2 regions of the Streptomyces sp. URMC 126 genome follow, and region 2 is predicted to be linked to the other one. Evidence: predicted binding sites of a transcription regulator. Region 2 holds the regulator's gene; the other holds the start of a gene.
What was found. The regulator HspR, encoded in region 2, represses chaperone genes until heat shock. The targets are predictions, from matches to a motif close to TTGAGNNNNNNNNNCTCAA.
Positions count from the first base shown of each region.

Region 1: the regulator HspR is predicted to act here: its motif matches at 6,256-6,274, upstream of lon (endopeptidase La).

Region 1 is NZ_JBPQTX010000041.1:11,969-20,507, forward strand. It holds gene ACSNOK_RS07765 (response regulator transcription factor) at 1-448, opposite strand, end outside; gene ACSNOK_RS07770 (spermidine synthase) at 538-1,314, opposite strand; partial or broken gene ACSNOK_RS07775 (rhomboid-like protein) at 1,501-2,136, shown strand; gene ACSNOK_RS07780 (maleylpyruvate isomerase N-terminal domain-containing protein) at 2,833-3,447, opposite strand; gene ACSNOK_RS07785 (NAD(P)-dependent oxidoreductase) at 3,444-4,319, opposite strand; gene ACSNOK_RS07790 (helix-turn-helix domain-containing protein) at 4,489-5,574, shown strand; gene ACSNOK_RS07795 (YfbM family protein) at 5,601-6,104, opposite strand; gene lon (endopeptidase La) at 6,297-8,539, shown strand, end outside.
Region 2 is NZ_JBPQTX010000150.1:3,657-12,195, forward strand. It holds gene clpB (ATP-dependent chaperone ClpB) at 1-1,379, opposite strand, end outside; gene ACSNOK_RS19045 (Uma2 family endonuclease) at 1,573-2,175, shown strand; gene ACSNOK_RS19050 (pyridoxamine 5'-phosphate oxidase family protein) at 2,201-2,617, shown strand; gene ACSNOK_RS19055 (GNAT family N-acetyltransferase) at 2,708-3,223, shown strand; gene ACSNOK_RS19060 (endonuclease domain-containing protein) at 3,250-4,251, opposite strand; gene ACSNOK_RS19065 (heat shock protein transcriptional repressor HspR) at 4,486-4,956, opposite strand; gene dnaJ (molecular chaperone DnaJ) at 4,962-6,131, opposite strand; gene grpE (nucleotide exchange factor GrpE) at 6,183-6,818, opposite strand; gene dnaK (molecular chaperone DnaK) at 6,815-8,539, opposite strand, start outside.

The DNA.
Region 1 (8,539 bases), on a different contig from region 2:
TCCCGCTGCGCGGGGTGTGGGCGGCCAGCGTCGCCCGCTCGACCCGGCGCAGCAGGACGTGCACCCGCGCGGCCAGCTCGCGCATGGAGAACGGCTTGGTCATGTAGTCGTCCGCGCCGACGCCCAGCCCGACCAGCATGTCGGTCTCGTCGTCGCGCGCGGTGAGCATCAGCACCGGCACCGGGCGCCGGGCCTGCACCCGCCGGCACACCTCCAGGCCGTCGTAGCCCGGCAGCATCACGTCGAGCACCAGCAGGTCCGGCTGCCACGCCTCGGTGGTGTCCACGGCCGCGGGCCCGTCGCCCGCGATCCGCACCTGGAAGCCCTCGGCCCGCAGCCGTGCCGCGATGGCGTCGGCGATGGTCCGGTCGTCCTCGACGATCAGTACCCGCCGCTGCGCACCGGCGGAGGCTGCGGCGCCGCTCGGGCCCGTGTGTGTCTGCTCCATACGCCCCGCCCCTAGCCGTCGTCCCCAGCGTTTCGCGTGCCGGTCCTCCCACTGTGGCAAGCAGGGTACGGGCAGGTGGCGGGGGACGGCTACGCGGCGAGGACGGCGAGGTGGACGACGTCGGGGACGCCTCGGGCAACGATGATCTCTTCGGTGGTTACCCCGGCGAACCCGGCATTCCGGAGGGCGTCCTCGAACGCGGCGGACGGCTGTGCGGACCACACCGCGAGCACCCCGCCGGGGCGCAGCCGGGACCGGCAGGCGGTGAGACCGGCGGGGGAGTAGAGGCCCTTGTTGTCTTCCGTGACGGTCCAGTCGGGGCCGTTGTCGATGTCGAGGCAGATCGCGTCGAACGCCGGTTCCCCGGCGGCGTCGGCCGGGGCCGGAACCTCACCGTCCGGGCCCGCCCCCAGATACTCCAGGAGGTCCGCCTCCACGACGCTCACCCGCGGGTCGGCCAGGGCCGCGCCCGAGACGGCGGACAGCGGGCCCGCGCGGTGCCAGTCGATCACCGCCCGCTCCCGCTCCACCACCGTGATCCGCCCCCAGCGCGGCTCCGCCGCCGCGTGCGCGAGCGAGAAGCCCACCCCCAGCCCGCCGATCAGCACCGCAGGTGCGTGTCGCCCGGCCGGCAGCGCCCGCAGCGCGGCGTCCACCAGCAGCCGCTCGGAACGGCCGTCCGAGGTGTCCATCAGGAAGCAGCCGTTCGCGATGATCTCGTAGACCGGCGGGGTGCCGCCGCGCCTCCGCAGGGCGACCTCGCCGTACGGACCGTCGCGGCGGTCGAGGGTGGTCACGGGATCGTTCGGGACATACGGGACGGGCACGGGAGACCTCCGGAGACCGTTGATGTTCGACGGACGCATCCGAAGGTTAAGAGGTTGACAGGCGTGGGCTTGTTCACGGTCCGAAGACGGGTCGGCCGGACGCGAAGGCCCGTACTGTTCCTACAGCGGCCCGCCGCCGGGCGGGCCGTCCGGAGCGTCCCGGGAAGGCCGGGGCGGAAGGTCCGGGCTCGGCCCGGGAAGGACCACGGAAGGGAGCCCGGCCGAGTGACCGCCGCCGATCCCGCCGAGGCGGGCGCCTCCGCGCCGGCCGACGGCACCGCCACCGGACGGCGGAGCGCACGCCCGCGCGGAGCCGCCCGGCTCGGCGGGCTGCGGCAACTGGTCCCCTCCCCCCGGGCCACGCCCTTCACCCTCTGCTACGGCCTCGTCCTGCTCGGCACCGCGATCTACACCGAGCTCGGCGACGAGAGCACCGTCAACCGCCTGCTCCGCGACTCCAGCACGGATGCGGCCCACCTCGCCGACCGGCCGCTCGTCGTGCTGTTCGCCAGCGCCCTGTGGGTGGCCGGCGGGCTCTGGTCCTTCTTCGGCTGGGCGTTCGCGCCGGTGCTCGGCGCCCTGGAGCGCAGGGTGGGCGGGCTGCGCACGGCCGGTGTCTTCCTGCTCGGCCATGTGCTGGCGACCCTGGCCACCGAACTGCCGGTGGCCGGCGCGGTCGCCGCCGGTCGGCTGCCGGACGACTCCCTGCACCGGCTGGACTACGGCATCAGCTTCGGCCTGATGGCCTGCCTCGGCGCGCTGGCGAGCCTTCAGCGGCCGGCCTGGAAGTGGGGCCTGCTGGGCGCCGCTTCCGTCATGTGCGCGCAGGACCTGGTGGAGCTGGCCGATCCGCTGGCCAGTTGGGGGCATCCCATAGCCCTGCTGGCCGGGGTCGCGTGCGAGGTACTGCTGCGGGGGGACGTACGGGAGGCGGCGCCGGGCGGGCGGGCTCCCCTCCGGCCCGCGGCGGTGGACACTGCCGCCGGTTTCGTCGGTGCGGATGGTCTTGACGGTGCGGATGGTCTTGGCGGTGTGGCTGGTCTTGGTGGTGTGGCTGGTCCTGCTGGTGATGTCGCTCCCGCCGGTCTTGCAGGTCCTGCTGGTCCTGCCGGGCCCGCCGCTTCCGCCGGGCCCGCCGCTTCCGCCGGGCCCGCCGCTTCCGCCGGGCCCGCCGCTTCCGCCGGGCCCGCCGGTCCCGTTGGGCCCGCCGGTCCCGTTGGGCCCGCCGGTCCCGTTGGGCCCGCCGGTCCCGTTGGGCCCGCCGGTCCTGCCGACACTCTCGGGCGGCCCGGCTCCGTCGGTGTCGCCGGTCTGTCGGCGGGTTTCGGGGCCCCGACGGTCGGCGCGGGAGCCACACCGGGCGATGTGGCTCCGGCCGTCACGGGTGCCCCGGCGGGCCCTGGAACTCCGGCAGTGGTCGCAGGTGCCCCGGCCGTACCTGAGGCCCCGGAGGGCACTGGTTCCCCCGACGGCACCGGCACCCCGCCCGACACTCGTCTGCCCGTCGGCGCGCCGTCCGGCCGGCGCGCCCCCCGAGGCGCGGTCCGCGGCACCGCCTCAGTGGACGGTCCCGTCCCAGCGCCACTCGCCGACGTGCCCCTCCCCGGGCCGCGCGATCCTTCCGGTGGCGCGGAGGAGGGCCAGGCCGGGCTCGCCGTCGTCCGGGACGCCGGGGAACAGCCGGGCGAGGGCGGGACCGGCGAACTCGTCCGGCGGCGTCCAGCCGACGCCCAGGCCGGTGGCGATGTCGTGGGTGTGGACGACGGTCTCGACCACGCCCATGGCGGCGAAACCGGGCCCGTCGGAGTGCCCCCAGGGGTGCCAGGCCCGGTCCTCGGGCGCGGCGGCGCGGACGGCGGCGGCGAGGAACGACGCCGCGACGCGGATGCCCTCCAGCCGGGCTGACACCGGGGCTTGTGGGTCGAGCGAGGCGAACAGCGTGATGTAGCGGTCGCGCGGCTTGGCCGTGAGAAGGCCCGCGTAGCCGGTGATCCCCAGCGCCAGGTGGTCCAGCGTCGCGTGGCAGGACCAGTCCAGCCGTCCGGCCGGCCGTGACCAGTCCGCGTCCGGGGCCAGGCCGTCCAGGAAGGCGGTGGCCCGCTCGGCGGTCCCGGTGACCAGGGACGCCCAGTCCAGGGCGACGGCGGTGCCCGTGCTCGTCGGCGAGCTCACGCGCGTCCCTCCGCCCGGACGAACTCCACGAGCCGGCCCCAGCTGTCGCCGCCGTGCCCGGCCGCGATGCCCCGCTCGACCAGACCCTTGAAGAGCTCCGGCAGGCCGGAGGCCACGCCGCGCGCCTCACTGGCGTGGACGAGGTGTCCGATGGCCGCGAGGTGCACGTCGAGCGTCGCGTCGTCGCCGGGGTAGCTGCGGGCGTCGGCCTGCGGGGCGTAGGTGCCCATGAACACCTCGATCGCCCGCATCCAGCGGTTGGCGACCGCGGTGAAGGCCGCGGCCCTGCCCTCGCCGTCCGTCCCGACGAGCGCCACGCCGTGCGCCCAGCCGGTGAGCGTGGACCACATCAGGCCGAGCAGCGCGGTGTCGTAGAGGGAGGCCAGGGTGACGTCGGGGCCCAGGTCCACCGGGTCGCCGAGGGCGGCGAGCGTCGGCCGGTGCTCGGCGAGGGCCTCCGGGGAGCCGCTGTAGAGGAACATGAAGTCGGGGTCGCCGACACCGGGCGGGGTCGTCATGATCGCGCCGTCGAGGTAGCGGAAGCCGTGCTCGCCGGCCCGGCGGGCCGCCTCGGCGGCCTGTTCCGGTGAGCCCGAGGTGAGGTTGACGATGGTCCGGCCGGCCAGGTCGCCGGCCAGCGGGCCGAGGACCTGGTGGACGGTGTCGTAGGTGGCCAGGCAGACGACCACCAGCGGGCTCGCCGCCACGGCCGCGGCGGCGTCGGGGGCCTCGACGGCGCCCTTCTCCACCAGGGCGGCGGCCTTGCCCGGCGTGCGGTTCCAGACGGTCGTGCGGTGGCCGGCCGCCAGGAACGCGCCGGCCAGCGCGGTGCCCATCGCGCCCAGGCCGAGGACGGTCACCTTCGTGCTCATTCGAAAACCCACCCGTTTCTTTCGGAAGTGCCGGAGTTCGCACGGATTGTGCGGAAGCGCTCTCGCGTGTCCCCTACGTTTCCACCGCCCGTCCGGGCCCGACAGTGGCAGGAGTGACCGCCTTCGAAAAATTCCTGCCACTAAGCTGGCGTCCATGAGCGCTGGTTCCGTGGCCGTGGCGGTGATCGACGACGACATCCCCTACTGGGATCTGTACGAGCTGGGGGTGGTCTGCACCGTCTTCGGCATTCCGCACCCCGATCTCGCCGACCCCTGGTACGACCTCCGCCTGTGCGCCGCGGGCCCGTCCTCGTCCGCGTCCCCGCCCTCAGCCTCGTCCCCGGACCGGCCGGCGCCGAGCCCCCTCGGCTTCACGCTGCGCACCCCCCACGGGCTGGAGGGGCTGGACGGCGCGGACACCGTGATCATCCCGTCCGTTCCCGAGGCGTGCGTCGACGGCGAGCGCGAACTGCCGGACGAGCTCCTGCGCGCGCTCCGGCGCGCCGCCGACCGGGGCGCGCGGATGGTCTCCCTGTGCGCCGGAGCCTTCGCCCTGGCCGCCGCGGGGGTCCTCGACGGCCGCCGCGCGACCGCCCACTGGATGCACACCGAGGCCCTGGCCCGCCGGCACCCCGAGGTGACGGTGGACGACTCGGTGCTCTACGTGGACGACGGGAACGTCCTCACCAGCGCCGGCGTCACGGCCGGCCTCGACCTCTGCCTCCACCTCGTCCGCCGCGACCTGGGCGCCCACGTCGCCAACCAGCTCGCCCGGCGGCTCGTCGTCCCGGCCCACCGGCCCGGCGGGCAGGCCCAGTTCGTCGAGGTCTCCGTCCCCGAGACCGGCGACGACGGCCTGGCGCCCGTCCTGCAGTGGGCCACCGAACGCCTCGACCAGCCGCTCACCGTCGACGATCTGGCCGCCCGCGCGGGCATGAGCCCCCGCACGTTCTTCCGCCGCCTCCAGGCCGCCACCGGCACCACGCCCCTCCAGTGGCTTCTCCAGCAGCGCCTGGCCCGTGCGCAGTCCCTGCTGGAGGCCACCTCCCTCCCGGTGGAGCGGGTGGGACAGCTCAGCGGCCTGGGCACGTCCGCCAACCTGCGCCGCCACTTCACGCTGCACTTCGGCATCACCCCGACGGACTACCGCCGCGCCTTTCCCGGCCACGGCGGCCAGGGCGGGCGGGGCGTCCAGAGCGTCCAGGGCGTTCGAGCGGCCCGGCAGGGACGGACGGTCCGGCGGGCGGGGCACTGAGGGGCGGGTGCCGCCGCCCGGACCCGCTAGTGGAGCCACATGAACATCCCGTCCCCCTCCCGCGCCGCGGCCCCGAAGAACGGCACCAGCCGCTCGTACTCGGCGGTGATGCACCGCAACGACTCGCCGCGCTCCCAGATCAGCGACGGATAGACCTCCTCGCGGGCGAGGTCGGCCGGGCCGACCCCCTCCAGGAGGCGCTCCGCGGGTATCCGGGCCAGCGCGTCGGCGGCCTCCCGCACCCGTTCGGGCGCGAGATGGCGCGGCGCCCCGCACCCCCAGTCGCCCGCCCCGGGAACCGCCGCGTCGCCGAACACGACGTCCACGGGGAACTCGACGCGGTCGAGCAGGAAGGCCAGCCCGTGCCACATCTTGTCGATGTCGAGGGCCCGCGCCGCCGCGGGATCGGGCTGCTCGACGGGTTCCGCGCCGAGCCGGGCGTAGGCCTGGCCCACGGCCCACGCCGGGTCGGCGAGGGCGCGGGCGTACTCGGCGGGGGCGAAGCGCACGTACTGTCCGGTCATTCCCATGCCCCGGAGCGTAGGGGCGCCCTCTGACAACGGCCGGACGGGGAACGGGAAGAGGGGAGCGGGGACGGCCGGGGCCCGCGGCCTCGACCACGCACGACGCTGATCGCTCACAGCGAACAAAGTCCCGGGAACATCCCTGAACTCAGAAGCATTGAGTCAGCAGAGCTCAACTTGCCTGCCGAAGGGGAGATCATGGCTGCTGAGGCCGCTGACAGCAAGGCCGTCGCATCGCTGACCCTGCCCGTGCTGCCGCTCGACGACGAGGTGGTCCTGCCGGGAATGGTCGTTCCGCTGGACCTCACCCACGCCGAGGTGCGCGCGGCCGTCGAGGCGGCGCAGGCCGCGGCGCAGGGCGGCGCGAAGCCGCGCGTGCTGCTGGTCCCGCGCGTCGACGGCACCTACGCGGGCGTCGGCACCCTGGGCACGGTGGAGCAGGTCGGCCGGCTCTCCGACGGGGATCCGGGCGCCCTCATCCGCGGTGTCCGCCGGGTGCGGATCGGCGCCGGGACCACCGGGCCCGGTGCCGCGCTGTGGGTGGAGGGGACGGCCGTCGAGGAGGTGACCCCGGATCCGCTGCCGGGCGCCGTCACCGAGCTGATGAAGGAGTACAAGGCGCTGGCCACCAGCTGGCTCCGCAAGCGCGGTGCCTGGCAGGTGGTCGACCGGGTCCAGCAGATCGACGACCCCGCCCAGCTCGCCGACAACTCCGGCTACTCGCCGTTCCTCACCGTCGCCCAGCGGGTCGAGCTGCTGGAGACCGCCGAGCCGGTCGCGCGGCTGAAGCTCGCCGTGAAGTGGCTCGGCGACCACCTCGCGGAACAGGACGTCGCCGAGGCCATCGCCAAGGACGTCCAGGAGGGCGTCGACAAGCAGCAGCGCGAGTTCCTGCTCCGCCGCCAGCTGGAGGCCGTCCGCAAGGAGCTGGCCGAGCTCAACGGAGAGCCGGGCGGCGAGTCCGACGACTACCGCGCCCGGGTGGAGGCCGCCGACCTGCCGGAGAAGGTCCGCGAGGCGGCCCTGAAGGAGGTCGACAAGCTGGAGCGCGCCTCCGACCAGAGCCCCGAGAGCGGCTGGATCCGCACCTGGCTCGACACCGTCCTGGAGATGCCCTGGACGAAGCGCACGGAGGACGCGTACGACATCCCGGGCGCCCGGGCCGTGCTCGACGCGGACCACGCGGGCCTGGACGACGTCAAGGAGCGGATCACCGAGTACCTGGCGGTGCGCAAGCGGCGCGCCGACCGGGGGCTGGGCGTGGTCGGCGGGCGGCGCGGGGGCGCGGTGCTCGCGCTCGTCGGCCCGCCCGGCGTCGGGAAGACCTCGCTCGGCGAGAGCATCGCCAAGGCGATGGGGCGGGAGTTCGTCCGGGTCGCGCTGGGCGGCGTCCGCGACGAGGCGGAGATCCGCGGCCACCGGCGTACGTACGTCGGCGCGCTCCCCGGCCGTATCGTGCGCGCCGTCAAGGAGGCGGGTTCCATGAACCCGGTCGTCCTCCTCGACGAGATCGACAAGGTCGGCTCCGACTTCCGCGGCGACCCCGCCGCGGCCCTCCTGGAGGTCCTGGATCCCGCGCAGAACCACACCTTCCGCGACCACTACCTGGAGGTCGAACTCGACCTCTCCGACGTGGTGTTCCTGGCCACCGCCAACGTCCTGGAGGCCATCCCGCAGCCCCTGCTGGACCGGATGGAGCTCGTCCGCCTCGACGGTTACACCGAGGACGAGAAGATCGTCATCGCCCGTGACCACCTGCTGCCCCGGCAGCTGGAGCGGGCCGGTCTGGAGCCCGGCGAGGTCGTGGTGGACGACGCGGCGCTGCGCCGGCTCGCCGGCGAGTACACCCGCGAGGCGGGCGTCCGCACCCTGGAGCGGTACCTGGCCCGGCTGCTCCGCAAGGTCGTGGCCCAGCACGAACTCGGCGAGCGGAAGCTGCCGTTCACGATCGGTGTGGACGAGCTGCGGCCGCTGATCGGCCGGCCGCACCACACCCCCGAGTCCGCCCAGGACCCGGCCGAGCGGCGCACCTCGGTCCCGGGCGTGGCCACCGGCCTGGCCGTCACCGGCGCGGGCGGTGACGTCCTCTTCGTCGAGGCGTCCCTCGCCGACCCGGAGACGGGCGGCGCCGGGCTGACGCTCACCGGGCAGCTCGGCGACGTGATGAAGGAGTCCGCGCAGATCGCCCTCTCCTTCCTCCGCTCGCACGGCGCCGAACTGGAGCTGCCCGTCGCCGACTTCAAGGAGCGCGGCGTCCACCTGCACGTCCCGGCGGGCGCCGTGCCCAAGGACGGCCCGAGCGCGGGCATCACCATGACGACGGCCCTGGCCTCGCTGCTCTCCGGCCGCCGGGTCCGCCCCGACGTCGCCATGACCGGTGAGGTCTCGCTGACCGGGCGCGTCCTGCCGATCGGCGGCGTGAAGCAGAAGCTGCTGGCCGC
Region 2 (8,539 bases):
AGCCCGCGCAGCTCCTCCTCCTTGTCGGCGAGGTCGCGGCGGAGCTTGTCCAGCCGCTCCTTGCTCGCCTCGTCGGTCTCGTTGCGGAGCGCCAGCTCCTCCATCTTGAGCCGGTCCACGGACCGCTGGAGCTCGTCGATCTCCAGCGGCGAGGAGTCGATCTCCATCCGGAGCCGGGAGGCGGCCTCGTCGACCAGGTCGATCGCCTTGTCCGGCAGGAACCGGGAGGTGATGTAGCGGTCGGAGAGCGTCGCGGCGGCGACCAGCGCGGCGTCGGCGATCTGCACCTTGTGGTGCGCCTCGTAGCGGCCCTTGAGCCCGCGCAGGATCGCGATGGAGTCCTCCACGGACGGCTCGGCGACCAGCACCTGCTGGAAGCGCCGCTCCAGCGCCGGGTCCTTCTCGATCCGCTCCCGGTACTCGTCCAGCGTCGTCGCGCCCACCATGCGGAGCTCGCCGCGGGCCAGCATCGGCTTGAGCATGTTGCCCGCGTCCATCGCCGAGTCCCCGCCGGCGCCCGCGCCGACGACGGTGTGCAGCTCGTCGATGAAGGTGATGATCCGGCCCTCGCTGGCCTTGATCTCGGCCAGGACGGTCTTCAGCCGCTCCTCGAACTCACCGCGGTACTTGGCACCGGCCACCATCGCGCCGAGGTCGAGCGAGACCAGCCGCTTGTCCTTCAGCGACTCCGGGACGTCGCCCTTCACTATCCGCTGCGCCAGCCCCTCCACGACGGCCGTCTTGCCGACGCCCGGCTCGCCGATGAGGACGGGGTTGTTCTTGGTGCGGCGGGAGAGGACCTGCACCACGCGGCGGATCTCGTGGTCCCGCCCGATGACCGGGTCGAGCTTCCCGTCCCGCGCGGCGGCGGTGAAGTCCGTGCCGAACTTCTCCAGCGCCTTGTACGTGCCCTCGGGGTCGGCGGTCGTCACCCGCTGCCCGCCGCGCGCCTTCTCGAACGCGTCGAGCAGCCGCTTGGCGGAGGCCCGCTGCTGCTCCAGCAGCTCGGCGATCCGGCCGCCCTTGGCGGCGAGCCCGATCAGCAGGTGCTCGGTGGAGATGTACTCGTCCCCCAGGTCACGGGCCCGCTCCCCGGCGTCCACCAGCACGGCCTGCAGCTCCCGGGTGGGCTGCGGCGGCGCCACGGTCGACCCCTGCACACTCGGCAGCCCGGCCAGCACCCGCTCGGCCCCACCGCGCAGCACCGCGGCGTCCGCCTCCACGGCGGCCAGCAGGTCGAGCAGGTTCTCGTTCTCCTGCCCGGCCAGCAGGGCCAGCAGCAGGTGGGCGGGGGTCATATCGGCATGCCCGGCCGACACGGCCCGCTCATGGGCGGCGCTCAGCGCCTCACGGCTCTTGTTGGTCAGCTCGGCATCCACGACGGGGAGCTCCTCCTCGGGTTCGCTACTTCGTCCTGCTTCCATCAACGTGCGATAAGTTGAGTCTATTCCACTCAACCCTTGCCTCGGTAGTCCGCCCGGACTCTCCCCCTTGCGAGTGAACCGGTACGACGAACGGCCCGCCACCGGTGGCCGTCCGGGATGCTGGCGCTCGGTCGACGGGAGGTGAGGCATGACGGCCCCGGCACAAGGGACGCAAGACGGACGAGACGCGGGGCCGACGACGCCGGAAGAGGCCTTCCTGGAGTACTTCCTCGCCATGGAGCCCCCCGAGGGGTTCCGTGCGGAGCTCGTCGAGGGGAGCATCGTCGTGCCAGCGGCACCGGACGGCGACCATGAGGACGCCGTCGAGCTGATCGTCGCCCAGGTCTACGACCGGTCGAAGGCGCGCATGCAGTTCTCGGGCAACAAGGGTCTGAGGCTGCCGTCCGGCGGCTCCCGTCCGGAGAACCACGTCTTCCCTGATGCCACCTTCGCCCCTCGCGAGAAGCGCCTCTTCCGCGGCGCGCCGACCTGGATGCTCCCCGACGGCGTGGCACTGGTGGCCGAGGTGACCGGAGACACGTCGCCGTGCGACCGCGTCACCAAGCGCCACTGCTACGCCCGCGCCGGCATCCCCCTCTACCTCCTCGTGGACCGCGACGACAGCACGGTGACCCTCTTCGCCGAGCCGGCGCGGGAGGACTACGCGGAGACGCACAGTGTCCCCTTCGGCAAGTCGCTCCCCCTCCCCGCTCCCTTCGACTTCGAACTCGACACCACCGACTTCCTCTGACCCCCGGCCCACTACCCTGGCGGCCATGGCCTACGACCTCCGCGACCTGCCGGACGCCTACGTCGCGTTCTGGCGCGAGCGCCACTTCCCGACCCTCACCACCCTCCGCCCCAACGGCACCCCGCACGTCGTGCCCGTGGGCGCCACCTTCGACCCGGAGGCGCGCATAGCCCGGGTGATCACCCGCAAGCAGAGCGTCAAGGTCGCCAACGTCCTCGCCGCCGGCCCGGACGGCCTCCGCGTCGCGCTCTGCCAGGTCGCCCCGGGCGGGCAATGGGCCACCCTGGAAGGCACGGCCGTCGTCCGCACGGAGCCGGACGCCGTCGCCGACGCCGTCGCCCGGTACGCCGAGCGCTACGAGCGAACCCCGGAACCGAACCCCGACCGCGTACTGATCGAGATCGCCGTCAGCCGGGCGATGGGCTCCCAGCGCATCTCCTGAGGAGCCACAACCCCCTTGCCGTCGTACGGAGTTGCCGACCGCTCGAAATCGCCGCCACACCCCGTCGGCCCGCGATTTAGGATGCCCCGCATGGTTCCCGTGCACTGCGAGCCCGTCACCGCCGACACCTATGAGGCGGTGATAGCCCTCGACGTCCTGCCCGGTCAGCGCGACTACGTCGCCCCGAACGTCCGGTCCCTCGCGGACGCGTGGGCTCATCCGACAGCGGAGCCCCTGGCCGTCCGCCAGGGTTCCGAACTGATCGGTTTCGCTCTCCTCAGGCCGGCGGATGACACCCCGGGGACCGTCACGCTCTGCCGGTACATGATCGACCACCGCTTCCAGGGGCGCCGGCTCGGCCACGCCGGGCTCGCCGCCGTCCTCGACCGCGTCCGCGCGGCAGGTCACACCCGCGTCCGGCTGAGCGTCGTGCCGGGCAACCACGTCGCCTTCCGCCTCTACCGCGCGGCGGGCTTCGGCGAGACGGGCGACCTGGAGGACGGAGAGATCGTCCTGACCCTGGATCTCAGCCGGGACGCCACTGCGCGACCCGGACGAGGCACCGTCCTGCGGCCCGGGCCGGGCACCGCTCCGGCGCCCGAGTAACCGCCGCACCCGGCCGCCCCACCGCCTCACGAAGCCGGCCCCCATCCCGCACTCACCCCGCTCCCCACGCTCTCCGCACTCCCGGCGCCCTCCAGGGCCCGCCGGAGCGTCCGGACCATCGTCACCGGCCGGAGGAAGACGTCGTCGGCCGTGAACCGCAGGACCCGCCGTACCTCGGGGCAGCGCACCAGCTCGTTGTAACGGGCGATGTCCCGCTGGTGCCGCGCCCGGTCGCCGTGCCAGGCGTACCCCTCGATCTCCACCACCAGGCCCTGCCCCCGGAAGAAGAAGTCCGGATACACCCGGCGCCCGCCGGGGAGGACCAGCTCGGCCTGCGGTTCCGGGTAGAGGCCCGCGTCGTTCATCCGCAGCCGGGCGATCGTCTCCGCCGGGGAGCCCGCCCGCTCGTCGGCGAGAGCGAGCCAGCCCTGCGCACGCCGCCACCCGCGCATCCCCGCGCCGTCCCGCACCGCGTCCCGAACGGCGTCGAGGACGGTCAGCGGACCGCGCGACCCTCCCTCGCCATCAGGGCGACGGCCGACCGCGGACTCCACCGCCACCAGCGCGTCGTCCCGGGGGCCGGCCCATAAGAGGTCGGCCAGGGTGCGCGGCACCGTCGTCACCGCCAGTCCGTCCCGGTGCGTCACCTCGTCCGGCCGGAGCCGCAGCCGGTGCAATGTGCCCTGCCCGCCGGGCAGGCTTCTCCCGCCCGGCCCCGTGAACTCCGGCCCCGCCGCCCGCCGTTCGATGCCGTGCACCACCGCCGCCGCCCAGTGGCTGACCACCAGCTCCGGGCGGGCCAGCTGATGTGCCCACAACCGCTCCAGCAGTCCCGGCGTCCGCCCCGGCTCGGCGAACACTCCCGGGCCCACGGCCCGCCAGCCGTCCCTCCGCAGCCGGCTCCGCAAGCCGGACCGCGACCAGCCCAGCCGCTCCGCCTGCGACAGCGCCACGACACCACCCTGCGCGCCCGCCAACGCGACCACCCCCGCCCACTTCCGTGACTCTCCGCGCTTTTTCACACTCATGCTCACTGAGTGTGACGGAGTGATGGCGCGGCTGCCATGCCTGTGGAAAACCCCCTGTGGAGAAACGTTTGCCCCGCCCCGGCCGCAGCACCCCGGCAGACACGACGAAGCAGATACGGCCAAGCGGATATGACCAAGCGGACACGGCAAAGAGGCCCACCCCCCTCACGGGCGGCAGGCCTCTCAGGTCCGAACCGGAACGGAAACGCGGGATCCGGGATCCGGGATCCGGGATCAGCGGTCCCGCTTCGGCGGGTGCCAGACGACCAACGCGCTCGTCTGCTGCATCTCCTGGTACGGAACCAGATCCCGCCGGTACGAGGCGTGCACCGCCGCCTCGCGCTGCCGCATCGCGGCGGCGGCGCCGTCGACGACCGCCTGGAGCTCGGCGACCCGCGCCGACAGCGCGGCCACCTGGTTCTCCAGCTCGATGATGCGCTTGATGCCGGCCAGGTTGATGCCCTCGTCCTGCGACAACTGCTGCACCTGACGGAGCAGCTGGATGTCGCGGGCCGAGTAGCGGCGGCCGCGCCCGGCCGTGCGGTCGGGCGAGACCAGGCCGAGGCGGTCGTACTGGCGCAGGGTCTGCGGGTGCAGGCCCGAGAGCTGAGCCGCGACCGAGATGACGTACACGGGCGACTCATCGGTCAGCTCGTACGGCTGAGCGGGTTCGAAGCGCCGACGGGTGCGGCCGTCGCCGTTCATCACGGTCACTCTCCCTTCGCCGCCCGGAACAGCTCCGCGCGCGGGTCCTCACCCGCCGTGGCGTCGCGGAAGGTCTCCAGGGCGTCCCTGGCCTTGTCGTCGAGATCCTTGGGAACCACGACCTCCACGGTGACCAGCAGGTCGCCGCGGGTGCCGTCCTTGCGGAGCGCTCCCTTGCCACGAGCCCGCATGGTGCGCCCGTTGGGCGTGCCCGGCGGGATCCGCAGGGTGACCGGCGGCCCGCCGAGGGTGGGCACCTTCACCTCGCCGCCGAGCGCCGCCTCCGGGAAGGTGACGGGCACGGTGACGGTGAGGTTGTCGCCCTTGCGGCCGAAGACCGGGTGCTCGCCGACGTGCACCACGACGTACAGGTCGCCGTTGGGCCCGCCGCGCTCGCCCGGCGCCCCCTTGCCGCGCAGCCGGATCCGCTGGCCGTCGGAGACGCCCGCCGGGATCCGTACCTGCATGGTGCGGGAGGACGTGGCCCGGCCACTGCCCTTGCAGACGTCACAGGGGTTCTCGGGGATCAGCCCGCGGCCCTTGCAGTCCGGGCAGGGGTCGGTGAGCGAGAAGCCGCCGCCGGTGCCGCGCGACACCTGGCCGGTGCCCACACAAGTCGGGCAGACCCGCGGGGTGCCGGCCTTGTCGCCGGTGCCGGAGCACGCCTTGCAGGCCGCCGAGGAGGACATCCGGAGCGGGACCGTGGCCCCGTCCACCGCCTCGGTGAAGCTGAGCGTCACCTCGGACTCGATGTCCTGGCCGCGGCGCGGCTGGGTGCGCGTGGTGCCGCCGCCCCGGTTGAAGAGGCCGCCGAAGACGTCGCCCAGCCCGCCGCCGAAGCCGCCGGCCCCCGCCCCGCCCTGGGCGCCCCCGAAGAGGTCGCCCAGGTCGAAGTTGAAGGAACCGCCGGCGCCGGGGCCGGCCCGGAAGCCGCCGTTGCCGAACAGCGCCCGGGCGTCGTCGTACTCCTTGCGGCGCTTGGGATCGGCGAGGACGTCGTACGCCTCGGAGATCTCCTTGAACCGCTCCTCGGCCGAGGCGTCGCCCTTGTTGGCGTCCGGGTGGAACTCACGGGCGAGCTTCCGGTACGCCTTCTTGATGTCGGCCTCGGCCGCGTCCTTGGGCACGCCGAGGACCTTGTAGTAGTCCTTCTCCACGAAGTCCTTGGTGCTCATCCCCGGCGTCCCTCCTCCCGGTGCGTGCGGTCAGTGCCGTGCGTCATCGCGTCAGCCCTCGTCCGGGCCACCGCTCTCCTCGTCCGACTCGCCCTCGCCCTTGCCCTGGGCGCCCGGCTGCGGCTCGGCGACCGCGACCCGCGCGGGGCGGATCGTGCGCTCGCCGATGCGATACCCCGGCTGCAGGATCTGCACGCACGTCGTCTCGGTGACGTCCGGCGCGTAGCTGTGCATCAGGGCTTCGTGGATCAGCGGGTCGAAGGGCTCGCCCTCCTTGCCGAACTGCTGGAGGCCCATCTTCGCCACGACCGTCTCCAGGGACTCGGCGACGGACTTGAAGCCGCCGACGAGCTCGCCGTGGTCACGGGCGCGGCCGATGTCGTCGAGCGTGGGGAGCAGTTCGGACAGGAGGTTCGCCACGGCGACCTCCTTGACCTGCACCCGGTCGCGCTCGACGCGCCGGCGGTAGTTCTGGTACTCCGCCTGGAGCCGCTGGAGGTCCGCGGTGCGCTCGTTGAGCGCGGCCTGCGCCTGGTCCAGCTGCGCCTGGAGGCCTACCTCGACCAGCTCCTCCCCGGCCGGGGCCGGGCCCGCCTTGTCGGCGGGACCGGCGCCCTTCTCGTCGGCCGAGTCGTCGGAGGGAGTGCCTTCAGGCTTTTCGTCGAAGCCCGGGGTCTCCTCCGTCACGCCGACGCACCGCCCTTCGGCTTGTCCTCGTCCACGATCTCGGCGTCGACGACGTCGTCGTCGGCCTTGGCCTGCTGGCCCGCACCGGCGGCACCGGCACCGGCGGCACCCTCGGCGCCCGCGGCACCCTGGGCGTCGGCGTACAGGGCCTGGCCGAGCTTCTGGCTGACGGCGGCGACCTTCTCGGACGCGGTGCGGATCTCCGCGGTGTCCTCACCCTTGAGCTTGTCCTTCAGCTCGGTGACGGCGGTCTCGACCTCGGTCTTGACGTCGCCGGGGACCTTCTCCGCGTTGTCCTTGAGGAACTTCTCCGTCTGGTAGACGAGCTGCTCGGCCTGGTTGCGGGTCTCGGCGGCCTCGCGGCGCTTGTGGTCCTCCTCCGCGTACTTCTCGGCCTCCTCGCGCATCCGGTCGACCTCGTCCTTCGGCAGCGAGGAGCCGCCGGTGACGGTCATCTTCTGCTCCTTGCCGGTGCCGAGGTCCTTCGCGGCCACGTGCATGATGCCGTTGGCGTCGATGTCGAAGGTGACCTCGATCTGCGGGACGCCGCGCGGCGCCGGGGGCAGACCGGTCAGCTCGAACATGCCGAGCTTCTTGTTGTACGCCGCGATCTCGCGCTCGCCCTGGTAGACCTGGATCTGCACGGACGGCTGGTTGTCCTCGGCCGTCGTGAAGATCTCGGAGCGCTTGGTCGGGATCGTGGTGTTGCGCTCGATCAGCTTGGTCATGATGCCGCCCTTGGTCTCGATGCCGAGGGACAGCGGGGTGACGTCGAGCAGCAGGACGTCCTTGACCTCGCCCTTGAGGACACCGGCCTGGAGCGAGGCGCCGATGGCGACGACCTCGTCCGGGTTGACGCCCTTGTTGGCCTCACGGCCGCCGGTCAGCTCCTTGACGAGCTCGGCGACGGCGGGCATACGGGTGGAGCCACCGACGAGGACCACGTGGTCGATCTCGGAGAGGGCGATGCCCGCGTCCTTGATGACGTTGTGGAACGGGGTCTTGCAGCGCTCCAGCAGGTCCGCGGTGAGCTGCTGGAACTGGGCGCGGGTGAGCTTCTCGTCCAGGTGCAGCGGGCCCTCGGCGGAGGCCGTGATGTAGGGCAGATTGATCGTCGTCTCGGTGGACGAGGACAGCTCGATCTTGGCCTTCTCGGCGGCCTCGCGGAGGCGCTGGAGGGCCATCTTGTCCTTGGACAGGTCGACGCCGTGACCGTTCTGGAACTGCTTGACCAGGTAGTCGACGACGCGCTGGTCCCAGTCGTCACCACCGAGGTGGTTGTCACCGTTGGTGGCCTTCACCTCGACGACGCCGTCGCCGATCTCCAGCAGGGACACGTCGAAGGTGCCGCCACCGAGGTCGAAGACGAGAATGGTCTGGTCGTCCTTGTCGAGACCGTAGGCCAGGGCGGCCGCGGTGGGCTCGTTGACGATGCGCAGGACGTTGAGGCCCGCGATCTCACCGGCCTCCTTGGTGGCCTGACGCTCGGAGTCGTTGAAGTACGCCGGGACGGTGATGACCGCGTCCGTGACCTTCTCGCCCAGGTACGCCTCGGCGTCCCGCTTCAGCTTCTGCAGGATGAAGGCGGAGATCTGCTGGGGGTTGAAGTCCTTGCCGTCCAGGTTGATCTTCCAGTCGGTGCCCATGTGGCGCTTGACCGACCGGATGGTCCTGTCGACGTTGGTCACGGCCTGGCGCTTGGCGACCTCACCGACCAGGAC